3 regions of the Streptomyces sp. NPDC048001 genome follow, and region 2 is predicted to be linked to each of the others. Evidence: riboswitches for the same ligand, from Rfam matches in the RefSeq annotation. Region 2 holds a riboswitch; each other region holds the start of a gene.
The links. Region 2 has a riboswitch for cyclic di-AMP ahead of ACGF15_RS17265 (NlpC/P60 family protein). Riboswitches for the same ligand answer to the same signal wherever they lie in the genome.
Positions count from the first base shown of each region.

Region 1: another riboswitch for cyclic di-AMP. It lies ahead of ACGF15_RS28170 (transglycosylase family protein); the one in region 2 lies ahead of ACGF15_RS17265 (NlpC/P60 family protein).
Region 3: another riboswitch for cyclic di-AMP. It lies ahead of ACGF15_RS01480 (peptidoglycan DD-metalloendopeptidase family protein); the one in region 2 lies ahead of ACGF15_RS17265 (NlpC/P60 family protein).

Region 1 is NZ_JBIDBN010000020.1:56,814-61,367, reverse strand. Features, by position in the region: gene ACGF15_RS28180 (cytochrome P450) at 1-837, shown strand, start outside; gene ACGF15_RS28175 (transglycosylase family protein) at 978-1,994, shown strand; cyclic di-AMP (ydaO/yuaA leader) riboswitch at 2,274-2,452, shown strand; gene ACGF15_RS28170 (transglycosylase family protein) at 2,456-3,106, shown strand; gene eno (phosphopyruvate hydratase) at 3,421-4,554, shown strand, end outside.
Region 2 is NZ_JBIDBN010000008.1:300,840-305,393, reverse strand. Features, by position in the region: gene pcrA (DNA helicase PcrA) at 1-1,464, opposite strand, end outside; cyclic di-AMP (ydaO/yuaA leader) riboswitch at 1,721-1,885, shown strand; gene ACGF15_RS17265 (NlpC/P60 family protein) at 1,887-3,074, shown strand; gene ACGF15_RS17260 (hypothetical protein) at 3,159-3,512, opposite strand; gene ACGF15_RS17255 (NlpC/P60 family protein) at 3,852-4,554, shown strand, end outside.
Region 3 is NZ_JBIDBN010000001.1:362,490-367,043, forward strand. Features, by position in the region: gene ACGF15_RS01470 (TetR/AcrR family transcriptional regulator) at 301-921, shown strand; gene ACGF15_RS01475 (SGNH/GDSL hydrolase family protein) at 1,049-1,840, opposite strand; gene ACGF15_RS01480 (peptidoglycan DD-metalloendopeptidase family protein) at 2,045-3,028, opposite strand; cyclic di-AMP (ydaO/yuaA leader) riboswitch at 3,033-3,190, opposite strand; gene ACGF15_RS01485 (tyrosine-protein phosphatase) at 3,757-4,554, shown strand, end outside.

The sequences.
Region 1 (4,554 bases), on a different contig from region 2:
GACCTGATCCACGAGTTCGCGTTCCCGCTCCCCATCTACGCCATCTGCGACATGCTCGGCGTCCCGCGCGAGGACCAGGACGACTTCCGGGACTGGGCGGGGATGATGATCCGCCACGGCGGCGGTCCCCGCGGGGGCGTGGCGCGCTCGGTGAAGAAGATGCGGGGCTATCTCGCCGAGCTGATCCACCGCAAGCGCGCGGAACTCGGCGAGGGCGGGGGCGACGACCTCCTCTCCGGGCTCATCGCCGCCTCGGACCACGGCGAGCACCTGACCGAGAACGAGGCCGCGGCGATGGCGTTCATCCTGCTGTTCGCCGGGTTCGAGACCACCGTGAACCTCATCGGCAACGGGGTCCACGCGCTCCTGCGCCACCCGGAGCAGCGGGCGCTGCTCCAGGCCTCGCTGGCGGCCGGGGAGAGCGGGCTGCTGGAGACCGGGGTGGAGGAACTCCTGCGCTACGACGGGCCGGTGGAGCTGGCCACCTGGCGGTTCGCCACCGAGCCCCTCAGCCTCGGCGGGCAGTCCGTCGGGGTGGGCGACCCGGTACTGGTGGTGCTCGCGGCGGCGGACCGGGACCCCGCCCGCTTCGACGCCCCCGACACCCTGGACCTGACCCGCCGCGACAACCAGCATCTGGGCTACGGGCACGGCATCCACTACTGCCTCGGCGCCCCGCTGGCGCGGCTGGAGGGGCAGACGGCCCTCGCTACCCTGCTGACCCGGTTGCCCGATCTGCGAGATGCGGGCGATCCAGGCGATTTGCGGTGGCGTGGGGGGCTCATCATGCGTGGATTGCGCACTCTGCCGGTCGAGTTCACCCCGGAGAGTAGTTGACGCTCCGTCAGGGTTGTGACTTTTACGTAATCTGCAGTGCATCGACTTGTGACTTACGTTCGAATACGGCTACGTTCACGTCGACCTCGGCGGCTGACAACCGCCGCACGGTCCCCTGTAGTCACGCGAAAGGCAACCGCATGCTCTCCGGGAACGGACGCCACCGCCGCCCCCGCCAGGCACCGGCCATCGTCGTCGCGGCGGGGGTGACGGGATCGGCCATCGCCATCCCGCTGCTCGGCGCCGGATCCGCCTCCGCCGCCGACGCCGCGACCTGGGATCGCGTCGCCGAATGCGAGTCGGGCGGCAACTGGTCGATCGACACCGGCAACGGCTTCTACGGAGGGCTCCAGCTGTCCCAGGAGGCGTGGGAGTCCTTCGGCGGCACGGCGTACGCACCGACCGCGGACCTGGCGAGCCGTTCCCAGCAGATCACCGTCGCGGAGCGGGTGCTGGACGCCCGGGGGGCCGGCACCTGGCAGGCGTGCTCCGTCGTGGCGGGGCTGACCGACGACGGCCCCGACAGCGCCCTCGACCCCGGCCTGGAGCCGGAGGCGGCCGTTCCCGCCGCCGAGGCCCCCGGGACCGGTTCCCCGAAGAGCGGGCCGGTGGCGGAGGGGCCGGGCCCCATGCCGGGCGAGCGCGCGGCGGAGCAGGCCGCCGCCTCCCCCTCTCCCTCCCCGTCCGTGACCTCCGACGGGGTGGCGGCCCCGTCCGCCGCTCCCGTGGAGCCCTCCTCGGAGCCGTCCGCGGAGCCCTCCGCACCGGCGGAGCCCGCCGCGGGCGCCCCCGGGGCCGAGGGTTCCGCGGAGGAGCACGAGGGGGCCGTCGGCTCCGCGGGCCGCGGCAAGCACCGCGGGGCCCCCGCGGAAGAGGCGGGCCAGGCCCGGCCGGACGAGGCGCGCGAGGGCGACGGCCACCCCTCGCGCGGTGACGGGTCGGTGCGCGAGGGCGCGGCCGGGGCCGCGCCCGAGGGCTCCTACACCGTGCAGGAGGGCGACAGCCTCTGGGGCATCGCCGAGCAGGGCGAGGTCCCCGGCGGCTGGTCGGCGCTCTACGAGGCCAACGAGGCCGTCGTCGGCGAGGACCCGGACCTGATCCTCCCCGGTCAGACTCTCGATCTGGGCGCGGAGCCCGCGGAATCCCCCGCTCCGTAAGCCCCTTCCACCCGGCGATAGGTCCGGAGTTGTCCGTTCTGCGCAAGTGAGACAAGGGTCTCTTCGCCGCAACTGGCCGGTTTCACCAGTCGATTTCGGTCACCTCTACCTCTACCTGCGGAAACGGTTCATTCGGCCCTGGCGGTTCGTCCGGTTTCTCCCCGATGTTCGTATTCGAACATCGGGGAGAGGTGTGTTTACCGTCGGAACCGCTCGCCACCGGTGGGCACCGCTGACCGTCACGCCGAATCCTGCCGTCGGTCGGGGGGAACAGTCGACGCTCGAAAAGCGCCGAAGGCAGGAGCGGGGGACCCAAGGTACGTTGCCGGTCCCGGCGGCCCGGAAGGGCTGCCCGGGGACGGCTCGGGGTGAAGCCGCGCGCATCCGTGCAGCGCGGCCGGGCATTCCTTCCGGCCCGAACCCGACAGCTCACCTCGCAGGCGTCGGTGAGGAGTCCATCCATGCTGCGTTCCGGCACCGCCAAGCACCGCCGTCCGTCCCGTGTCTCGCGCGTCGCCGCCCTCGTCGGCGTCGCCGGAGCGGCCGTCGCCGCCCCGCTGCTCACCGCCGGCCCGGCCTCCGCCGCGACCGCCGCCGAGTGGGACGCCGTGGCCCGGTGCGAGTCCGGCGGCAACTGGTCCATCAATACCGGCAACGGCTACTACGGCGGCCTCCAGTTCTCGGCCTCCACCTGGGCCGCCTACGGCGGCACCGCCTACGCCGCCACCGCCGACAAGGCGTCCAAGGCCCAGCAGATCGCCATCGCCGAGAAGGTCCTCGCGGGCCAGGGCAAGGGCGCCTGGCCGAGCTGCGGCGTCAACCTCTCCAGCACCCCCTACGGCGGCGCCGCGGCCGAGCAGCCGCAGCAGCGCGCCGAGGTCCCGACCACCCGCTCCGAGCGGGCCGAGGCCCCGAAGCAGTCCGCCCCCGCGACGCCGAAGGCCGTCAAGAAGGGCGACGGCGAGTACACGGTCAAGGCCGGCGACACCCTGAGCGCCATCGCCGAGGCCGAGAAGGTCGAGGGCGGCTGGAAGAAGCTCTTCGAGCTGAACAAGGACGTGCTGCAGAGCGCCGACGTGATCTACCCGGGCCAGCAGCTCCACCTGCGCTGACCCTCCGCCTCCGCCGCGGGCGGCCTCTCCCTCCGCCCCGGCGGCCACGGGCCGGCCCCGGCCCGGCGCACCTTCCCCCGAACGCGCCGGGCCGGGGTCCTTGCGCTCCGGGCTCCGTTCCCCCGTCCGTGCCGGAGCCCCCACGGAGTTACCGGCGGGTAGATGGCCGCTGTATGTCCGGTTCGACGGGTTGTGATGTCCTTTTTCGTCCCACGGGGCGGGCATCGGCCGGGCTTTCACCCCGGGGCGGTTAGGCTCTTGGCGCAAGGCCAAGCAGACCTCTGCACCTATCTCGCGTCACATCCCAGAAGGAGATGCTCGTGCCGTCCATCGACGTCGTCGTAGCCCGGGAAATCCTGGACTCCCGAGGCAATCCCACGGTCGAGGTCGAGGTCGGCCTCGACGACGGCAGCACCGGCCGTGCTGCCGTCCCCTCCGGCGCCTCCACCGGTGCGTTCGAGGCCCTCGAACTCCGCGACGGTGACCAGAACCGCTACCAGGGCAAGGGCGTCGAGAAGGCCGTCCTCGCCGTCATCGAGCAGATCGGCCCGGAGCTCGTCGGCTACGACGCCACCGAGCAGCGCCTGATCGACCAGGCGATGTTCGACCTGGACGCCACCCCGGACAAGTCCTCGCTCGGCGCCAACGCCATCCTCGGCGTCTCCCTGGCCGTCGCCCACGCGGCCTCCGAGGCATCCGACCTGCCGCTCTTCCGCTACCTCGGCGGCCCGAACGCGCACCTGCTGCCCGTGCCGATGATGAACATCCTCAACGGCGGCTCGCACGCGGACTCCAACGTGGACATCCAGGAGTTCATGATCGCCCCGATCGGCGCGGAGTCCTTCTCCGAGGCGCTGCGCTGGGGCACCGAGGTCTACCACACCCTCAAGAAGGTGCTGAAGACCAAGGGCCTGTCCACCGGCCTCGGCGACGAGGGCGGCTTCGCGCCCAACCTGGACTCCAACCGCGCCGCCCTCGACCTCATCATCGAGGCGATCAAGGAGGCCGGCTACGTCCCGGGCAAGGACATCGCGCTCGCCCTCGACGTCGCCGCGTCCGAGTTCTACAAGGACGGCGTCTACGAGTTCGAGGGCAAGTCGCGCTCGGCGGCCGAGATGACCGAGTACTACGAGGAGCTCGTCGCGGCCTACCCGCTCGTCTCCATCGAGGACCCGCTCTTCGAGGACGACTGGGCCGGCTGGAAGGTCATCACCGACAAGCTCGGCACCAAGGTCCAGCTCGTGGGCGACGACCTGTTCGTCACCAACCCCGAGCGCCTCGCCCGCGGCATCGAGGAGGGCATCGCCAACGCCCTGCTGGTCAAGGTGAACCAGATCGGTTCGCTCACCGAGACCCTGGACGCCGTCGAGCTCGCCCAGCGCAACGGCTTCAAGTGCATGATGTCCCACCGCTCCGGCGAGACCGAGGACGTCACCATCGCCGACCTG
Region 2 (4,554 bases):
GGGCACCGCGTCCTCGGGGTTGGCCAGCACCCTGAGGTAGGCGAGGACGTCCCTGACCTCCTTGCGCTCGTAGAAGCGCACTCCGCCGACCACCTTGTAGGGCAGGCCGACGCGGATGAAGACCTCCTCGAAGACGCGGGACTGGGCGTTGGTCCGGTAGAAGACGGCGACGTCCCCCGCCTTCGCCTCGCCCGCGTCGGTGAGCCGGTCGATCTCCTCGGCGATGAACTGCGCCTCGTCGTGCTCGGTGTCCGCGACATAGCCGGTGATCCGCGCACCGGCGCCCGCGTCCGTCCACAGGTTCTTCGGGCGGCGGGACTCGTTGCGCTCGATGACGGCGTTGGCCGCCGACAGGATCGTCTGCGTGGAGCGGTAGTTCTGCTCCAGCAGGATCGTCGTCGCCTCCGGGTAGTCCTCCTCGAACTGGAGGATGTTGCGGATGGTCGCGCCGCGGAAGGCGTAGATGGACTGGTCCGCGTCGCCGACGACGCACAGCTCGGCGGGCGCCAGGTCTTCGTACCCCTGCCCGACCAGCTCCCGCACCAGGGTGTACTGGGCGTGGTTGGTGTCCTGGTACTCGTCGACCAGGACGTGGCGGAAGCGGCGCCGGTAGTGCTCGGCCACGTCCGGGAAGGCCTGGAGCAGGTGGACGGTGGTCATGATGATGTCGTCGAAGTCCAGGGCGTTGGCCTCGCGCAGCCGCGCCTGGTACATCCGGTACGCCTCGGCGAGCGTCTTCTCGAAACCTCCCCCGGCGCCTTCGGCCTGGGAGGCGCCCCCGGCCGCCCGGTCGGCGAAGCTCTCCTCGTCGACCAGCTCGTTCTTGAGGTTGGAGATCTTGGCGCTGAACGACTTGGGCGGGAACTTCTTCGGGTCGAGGTCCAGGTCCCGGCAGACCAGGGCCATCAGGCGCTTGGAGTCGGCCGCGTCGTAGATCGAGAACGACGAGGTGAACCCGAGCCGCTTGGACTCGCGGCGCAGGATGCGCACACACGCGCTGTGGAAGGTCATCACCCACATGGCGTTCGCCCGCGGGCCGACGAGCTGGCCGACGCGCTCCTTCATCTCCCCGGCGGCCTTGTTGGTGAAGGTGATCGCCAGTATCTGGCCGGGGTGGACGTGCCGGGTGCCCAGCAGGTGCGCGATCCGGTGGGTGAGCACACGGGTCTTGCCCGACCCGGCGCCCGCGACGATGAGCAGCGGGGATCCGGTGTGGACGACGGCGTCGCGCTGCTGCTCGTTCAGCCCCTCCAGCAGGGCCGAGGGATCGACCGCGGGCCGGGGAGCGCCGTCGCGGTAGTACCCGTCGCGGGCCGGCGGCACGTCGTACGCCCCCTGGAAGAGGTCGTCCGGGATCGGCTCGGGGGCCGCGTCCTCGGGCGGCGGGGGGTGCTCCTCCCCGTGCGGCTCCTCCTCGGGGGGCTGGAGGCCGGTCAGGAAGCTGTCGTCAAAGAGGCTGCTCATCGCCTACCGAGTCTAGGCCGCCCCGCCGACACTCCGGGACGGCTTCCACCGGGCGGACGGCACCGCACGCGGGCGGGGGCGGAACGTGCACATTGGGTGACCGGCCGGATCCGGCGCGGGACCCCGGCACCCCCTCTCGAAAAAGGTCACGGAAATGTATCGGACATATCGAACATCAACCTTCACAGGGTGCTCACGTATTGGCTAGCGTGCTCGACCAGACGGCCCGCTCCCCTCCCGGCGAACCGCGCCGAACGGGTCGACTACGCCGAATCCGGGCCCCCCGCTGGGCGGTTCGGAGCCGGGGACCCACTTGATGCACGACCGGGGTGAATCGGGCCGCGCCGCGCGCTGCCCGTAGGGCGTCTTCCGTTCGCCCGAACCCGACAGCTAACCCGGTAGGCGGTCCACGGAAGAAGGAGATGCCGGCCTTGGCGTCGCATCGCAGGATCCGCAGCCGCAGTACCAAGCCCTCCCCCGCCGTCGGGTTCACCACGGCCGCCCTCGCCGGGGTCACGCTGCTGTCGGGACAGAGCGCCTCCGCCGCACCCGGCGAGCCCTCGCCCTCCATCGAGGAGGTGCAGAAGAAGGTCGACGACCTCTACCGGCAGGCGGGCAGCGCCACGCAGGAGTACAACAAGGCCAAGGAGGCCGCGACCGAGCAGCGGCGCGAGGTGGACACGCTGCTCGACCAGGCGGCCACCCGGGCGGACAGGCTCAACGAGTCCCGGCGCGCGCTCGGCACCTTCGCCGCCGCGCAGTACCGCACCGGGGCGGTGGCGCCGACCGCGGCGCTGATGTTCGCGGAGAGTCCCCAGGCCTACTTCGACCAGACCCGTCTGATGGACCGGATGACCGACCAGCAGCAGCAGGCGGTCGCCGACTACGAGGCCCAGCGTGCGGAGGCCGCCGAGCAGCGGGCGGAGGCGGGCGAGCGCCTGGAGGAACTGAGCGCCTCCCAGGAGGCCTTGCGCACCAGCAAGCAGAACGTGCAGGCGAAGCTCGCCGAGGCGCGGTCCCTGCTGTCCCGGCTGACCGCCGAGGAGAAGGCGCGCCTGGAGGCGATCGAGCGCGAGAAGGCCGAGGAGGCCCGCCGCAAGGCGGAGGAGAAGGCCAGGGCCGAGGCGGAACGGGCCGAGGCGGAGCGGCAGGCGGCGCAGGAGGCCGAGGCCGCCCGTGCGCCGGAGACGGCGCGGGAGACGGCACAGCCCCCGGCGCAGGACGCGGACCCCGGGAGCGGGACGGCGGACGGCGGGCACGCGGCGAAGGCCGACAAGGTGATCGACTTCGCCCGCGCGCAGATCGGCAAGCCGTACGTCTGGGGGGCCACCGGACCGAGCTCCTACGACTGCTCGGGCCTGACCCAGGCCGCCTGGAAGGCCGCCGGAGTGGACCTGCCCCGCACCACCTGGGACCAGGTGGAGGTCGGCACCCGGGTCGCCACCCAGGACCTGCTCCCCGGGGACCTGGTCTTCTTCTACGACGACATCAGCCACGTCGGCATCTACATCGGCGAGGGCATGATGATCCACGCACCGAAGCCGGGCGCCAACGTCCGCGAGGAGTCCGTCTACTCCATGCCGATCCACGGCAGCGTCCGCCCGGCCTGAGCCCGGCGGAGCCTGCGGCGGGGGGCGGCGGGGGTGCCGCCCCCCGCGGCCCCCGTCGGAGGCGAGCCGGACGGCGGCGGAAGCTCAGGTCCAGAGCGTGGCGATGAAGACGTTCGCCGTGGTCAGCGCCCCGACCGCGCCGAAGAGGGCCTTGTCCACCCGCTCCTCGTCCCGCTTGACGTAGACCAGCCCGAGGACCACCACCAGCACCGCCAGCTTCACGGCGATCTTGACGTTGTCGACGGGCTGGTCGTCCGCCTGGTTCAGCCCCACCAGGGCCACGCCCGTGACCAGCATGGTCAGTGCCCCGTGGAGCATCGCCGGGGTGAAGCGGGCCGTGCCCGCGCCCATCGCCTTCATCTGGGTCAGGAAACCGCCCAGCAGCGAGGCGATACCGATGACATGCAGGGCGACGAAGACATTGATGAGTACGTCCATACGGCGGAGCCTATGCGGCCCATACCACCGGATCCCGACCGGGTCGCCCCCGTCCGCGGCATCGGTCCACGGGCTCCCGTTCCCGGTCCTCCGGCGATCGGTTCCGACCGCCGGACGAAGCACGGAGGGCAGGCTTCGGGCAGTTCCGGTCGGCGCCGCCTCCCGCGGCGGCCGCGCGGTCTAGCGTCCAGCACCAGGTGGCCGGCTCCCACCGCCGTCGTGCAGCCGGACGGCTCGGCCACCCCCGCCGAAGGGTCCGGCGGCCCACCGCTCTCCCGTGCGGTGCGCGCCGCCGGGCCCCGGGGACGACGGACGGACGACGGAAGGAACGGCGCCACCGTGGCAGCGCACCGGAAACCCAGGCAGCGTCCGCACACCGGACCGGCGGGCCGGACGGCCGCCGCCCTCGCCCTCGCGGGCGCCGCCGGCGGCACGGCGCTCGGCGGAACGGCCCAGGCCGACCCGCGGCCGACCACCGCCCAGGTCAAGGCGAAGGTGGACACGCTGTACCGGGAGGCGGAGGCCGCGACCGAGCGCTACAACGGCGCCAGGGAGCGGGCGGACGCCGCCCGCGACGAGCTCGGCGCCCTCCGCGACGAGGCGGCCCGGCGCACCGAGCGGCTCAACACCTCGCGCGAGGCGCTCGGTTCCTTCGCGGCCGCGCAGTACCGCGCGGGCGGGATCGACCCCGGTCTCCGGCTCGCCCTCACCTCCGATCCCGGCGACTACCTGGAACGCGCCTCGCTCGCCGAGCGCGTCGGCGACCGCCGGGCGTCCGCCCTCGCCTCGGTGCGGCGCCAGCTCGTCGACCTCGCGGAGCTGCGCGAGCGCGCCGGGCTGCGGGCGGCCGAACTGGAGCAGCACCGCGGCCGGGCGGCACGGCACAAGCAGTCGGTCCGGGCACGGCTCGCGGCGGCGGAGCGGCTGCTGGCCCGGCTCACCGCGGAGGAGCGGGCCGCCTACGCGCGGGGCGCCGCCGAGGGTCCCGACCGCGCCGACCGCGCCGGGCGCGCGGACATGCCCGCCCCCAGGGCGCCCTCGG
Region 3 (4,554 bases), on a different contig from region 2:
TGTCACATCCGGCCGGGCCTGCCCCGTCGTACGGGTGGAGATCCGGACACCCCTTCAGGAGGCCGCCATGCCCCGCCCGCCGTCGACGTCCCGCCCCTCCCCGGCCCCCGGGGCGCCCGTGGCGGGCCCGCGGCGGGTGCCCGACCCGGTGGGACACCCGGCGCAGGGCAGCAGGGCCACCGGGGTGCACCACGGGCCGGAGCCGGTCCGGGGGGCTCTGCGTCACGCCTCCGGAATGACCGGAATTAGAGGCTCCGCACTCTGGACCCGCGCCAAGATCCGCTGTGTAGGGTGACGGCCGTGGCCAGAGTCCGATTGAGCGTTGCGCAGCGCCGGGAGGAGCTGCTGAACGCCGCCGTGGAGCAGATCGAGCAGCGCGGTGCGGCGGCGGTGCGGATCGCCGACGTCGCCACCGCGCTCGGTGTCAGCAACGCGCTCGTCCTCTACCACTTCTCCTCCAGGGAGCAGCTGGTGGCCGCCGCGTTCAGCCATGCCGCCGACGCCGATCTGCGGCATCTGCGCAAGATCGCCGCCCGGCGCACCTCCGCGCTGCGGCGCCTGCGCTCGGCGGTGCGCTGGTACGCGCCCACGGGCCAGGCCAAGGGGTGGCGCCTGTGGATCGAGGCGTGGTCGATGTCGCTGCGCGATCCGGACCTGCGCGATCTGTCGCGCGGGCTGGACCAGCAGTGGAAGTCCGCCCTGGCCGAGGTGATCGCGGAGGGCGCCGCGGCGGGCGAGTTCTCCTGCGAGGACCCGGCGGCGGCCGCCTGGCGCCTGACGGCCTTCCTGGACGGCCTCGCCGTGCAGATGACCTGCTACGCAGGCGCGGTGTCCCGGGCGGCCATGCTCCAGTGGGCGGACGACGCGCTCGCCCGCGAGCTGGGGCTGGACCGGGAGGTTCCGGCGCCGGCCGGCGGCTGAGAGAGGGCGGCCCCGCTGCCCGTGCACCGCCCGTCCGGGAGCGGACGGGACGGCCACCGGGCGGCGGCGCCCGGCCCGTGGGCGGTCCCGCCCGGCCCCGGGGTCCGGGGCGGCCGGACGTGGCGGCTCACAGGGGCATGAGGTCCGGGCGCTTGGCCTCGACGTGGTCGCCGGAGCTCTGGCCGCGCAGGCGGCGGCCGATCCAGGGCACCAGGTGGTCGCGGGCCCAGTGGATGTCGTCCCGGCGCACCTCCAGGGCGCCCCGCGGGGGCAGCGGCGGCCAGGGCTGGTCGGGGTCGGCGGGCACCTCGATGCCCAGCACCTGGGCGGCCCGGAGCGCGACCCGGGTGTGCCCCTCGGGGGAGAGGTGCAGCCGGTCGGTGTCCCAGGCCCGCCGGTCCTGCACGGACCTCAGGGACCAGAGGTCGAGGACCGGGCAGCCGTAGCGGTCGGCGATCGCCCTGACGTGCGCGGTGTAGGTGGCGATCTTGCCCCGCAGGTGGCGCAGGACGGGGACGTCCCGGGTGTCGAAGCCGGTGGTCACCATGACCGTGCCCACCGAGGAGGTCAGATCCGCCACGGCGCGCTCGAAGCGGGCGGCGACGTCGTCGGGGTCGGTGCCGGGGCGGATGATGTCGTTGCCGCCCGCGCAGAAGGAGACCAGGTCGGGGGCGAGTTCCTTCGCCCTCGGGACCTGGTCGGCCACGATCTGGTCGAGCAGTTTGCCGCGTACGGCCAGGTTGGCGTAGCGGAAGGCGCCCTCCGGCGCGAGGTCGTCCAGGATCACCGCGAAGCGGTCGGCCCAGCCGACGAACGCGCCGTCCGGTCCGGGGTCGCCGACACCCTCGGTGAAGCTGTCGCCGATCGCTGCGTACGACCCGAATGTGCCGCTGGTCCGTGTTCTCGAATCGTCTGCCACGGACAGTATTTTCCCTGCCCGGATGTGACCTACGCGACCGTAGGGAGGGGTTGACGCCGGGTGATCTTTACCACCGGTCAAGTTTCCCCCAAGCCGGAATACGCGGAATCCCCCGCTCCGCGGGGTGGCGGTGCGGGGGACGCGTCGAGGCCCGGGAAGCGGTCCGCCGCCGGCGCGGGCCGGCGGCGGAACGTGCGGGGGGCGTCAGATCGAGACGCCGTGCTGGCGCAGGTAGGCCACCGGGTCGATGTCCGTGCCGTAGGAGGAACCGGTGCGGATCTCGAAGTGCAGGTGCGGGCCGGTGGAGTTGCCGGTGGAGCCGGAGAGCCCGATCTGCTGGCCGCCGCTCACCTGCTGGCCGCCGGAGACGGAGAGCGAGGAGAGGTGGGCGTACTGCGAGTAGGTGCCGTCGGTGTGGCGGATCACGACCTCGTTGCCGTAGGCCCCGGCCCAGCCCGCGGAGACCACGGTCCCGGCTCCCACGGCCTTGACCGAGGTACCGGTGGAGGCGATGAAGTCGACACCGGTGTGGTAGCCGCTGGACCACATGGCGCCGCTCTGGCGGTACGGCGTGGAGACGGTGGCCCCGGGGATGGGGGCGCTGAAGCCGGAGGCGGGGGCCTCGGCGGCGGGCTTCTGCGCGGGCGCGGCGGCCTTCCCAGCCGGTGCCGCGGCCTTCCCGGCCGGGGCGGCGGCCTTCTCGGCCGGGGCGGCGGCCTGGGCCGGGGCCGCCTCGCGGGCGTCGTCACGCGAGGCGCGGGGCGCCGATCCGGTGCGCACCTCGGGGTCGTTCTTCGCCGCGGACTTCGCGCCGATGGTGAGCTCCAGCCCCGGGTGGATCAGCGAGGGGTCGGCACCGATGGCGCGGCGGTTGTCGTCGTAGAGCTGCTTCCAGCCGCCGCGGAGGCCGCTGTCCTCGGCGATCTGCGACAGGCAGTCCCCGGCGACGACGGTGTACGTGCGGGGCGCCTGCGCGGCCGCGGCCGGGGCCGGGGCCGCCGCGGGGGCGGCAGCGGGCGCCGCGGCGGCCCGGGCGGGTGCGGCGGCGGGCGCCTGGCCCGTGGCCGCGTGGGCGCCCGCGGCGCCGAGCAGCGGCAGGGCGATGGCGGCGCCGCCGGTGCCCGCGACGACGAAACCGCGGGTCAGCGAGGTGGACTTGGGACGGCGGTGCTTACCCTTTCCGGGCATGGCGCATTCCTCTCCGGCGCCTGCGAGGTGAGCTGTCGGGTTCGAGCTGGAGATGCCCGATCGCGCAGTACACGCGATTTCACCCCAAGCCGTCCGAAATCAACCGGATACGGCGTACTACCTGGGTCCCCCGCTCCTGCCACGCGTGGGTGAGTGCGAACTCCGGTCGGCGGCAGGACTAGGCGGTCCGTCCGGATTGAGCGTGACCGTAGGCGAGCCGCCCCGGCGGAACAACCCACCCTGATCCACCGCACCCCGGGAACTCCCGCACGATCACCGCACCCCATCACCCTGCGTGGGCGACCACCCGTCAACTTCCGTCCCTGAACTGGAACTGACACTCCGGCAGCGGGCACGGTGCGTCACGATTATGATCCTGCTCACCCAGGCATTCCCATTTCCCCCATGAAAGGACACCGCCTACTCAAAAACCCAATCCGGACAGAAAGCGCGAAGGCTTATCGAATAGTGCACTTGCCGCGCAGGGCCCGGGGGCCTCGTCCCCTTCGCCCCCATTCCCCTCCACCGGGCCGGCGCACGCCCGCTCCACCCCGGGAGAGTGCGGACCGGCGCCACGGGGCGCAGGGGCGCGGGGCCGGGGCGGAAGCCCGGTGCCCGACGCTTCCCGCGCCCCCGGTCGAGATGGTTGCCGCATGAAACGGATGTCGTATCGTCGGGTTCCCGCCCTCGTCGGCCCCCGCCGACGGCTGTGACCCGAAGGAGTCCATGTGACGCAGCAGCTGCCGCAGGCCCCGTCGGCCGAGCCCGAGCTCGCCGGAGTCCGAAACTTCCGGGACGTGGGCGGGCTGCCGACCGTCGACGGCCGCACAGTCCGCCACGGCAGGCTCTACCGCAGCGGTCACCTCGCGCACGCGACCGCCGCCGACGCGGCGTTCCTCGCCTCGCTCGGGCTCCACACGATCTTCGACTTCCGCAACGCGGCGGACCAGCGGCTGGAGGGACCGGACGTCGACCTCCCCGGGGTGCGCAACCTCAACCTCCCCCTGAGCGACCCGGCCGACGGCGCCGAGTTCTGGCGGATGGTGCGCGACGGCGACCTGGAGCAGCTGAAGGCGATCCTCGCCGACGGCAAGGGCGCGGCGCGGATGACGGAGTCGTACCGCTCGATCATCCGGGAGCGGACCGCGGAGCACGGCCGTGTGCTCCACGCGATCGCCGAGGACAGCGTCCCGGCCCTGATGCACTGCGCGGCGGGCAAGGACCGCGCCGGTCTGTCCGTGGCCGTGACCCTCCTGGCCGTCGGCGTGGAGCGCGACGCGATCGAGGCCGACTACCTCAAGTCCAACGACCCGCACCGCCGCTACAAGGTCCGGCGCGGGCCCGGTGCCCCCGAGGGGATGTCGCCCGCGGTCATGGAGCTGCTGAACCCCCTCTTCGACGCCCGCGCCTCCTATCTGGAGGCGGCCTTCGAGGCCATCGACGACACCTGGGGCGGTACGGAGCGCTATCTGTCCGAGGGTCTCGGCCTCTCCCCCGCCACCCGTGAACGGCTGCGCGGGCGGCTC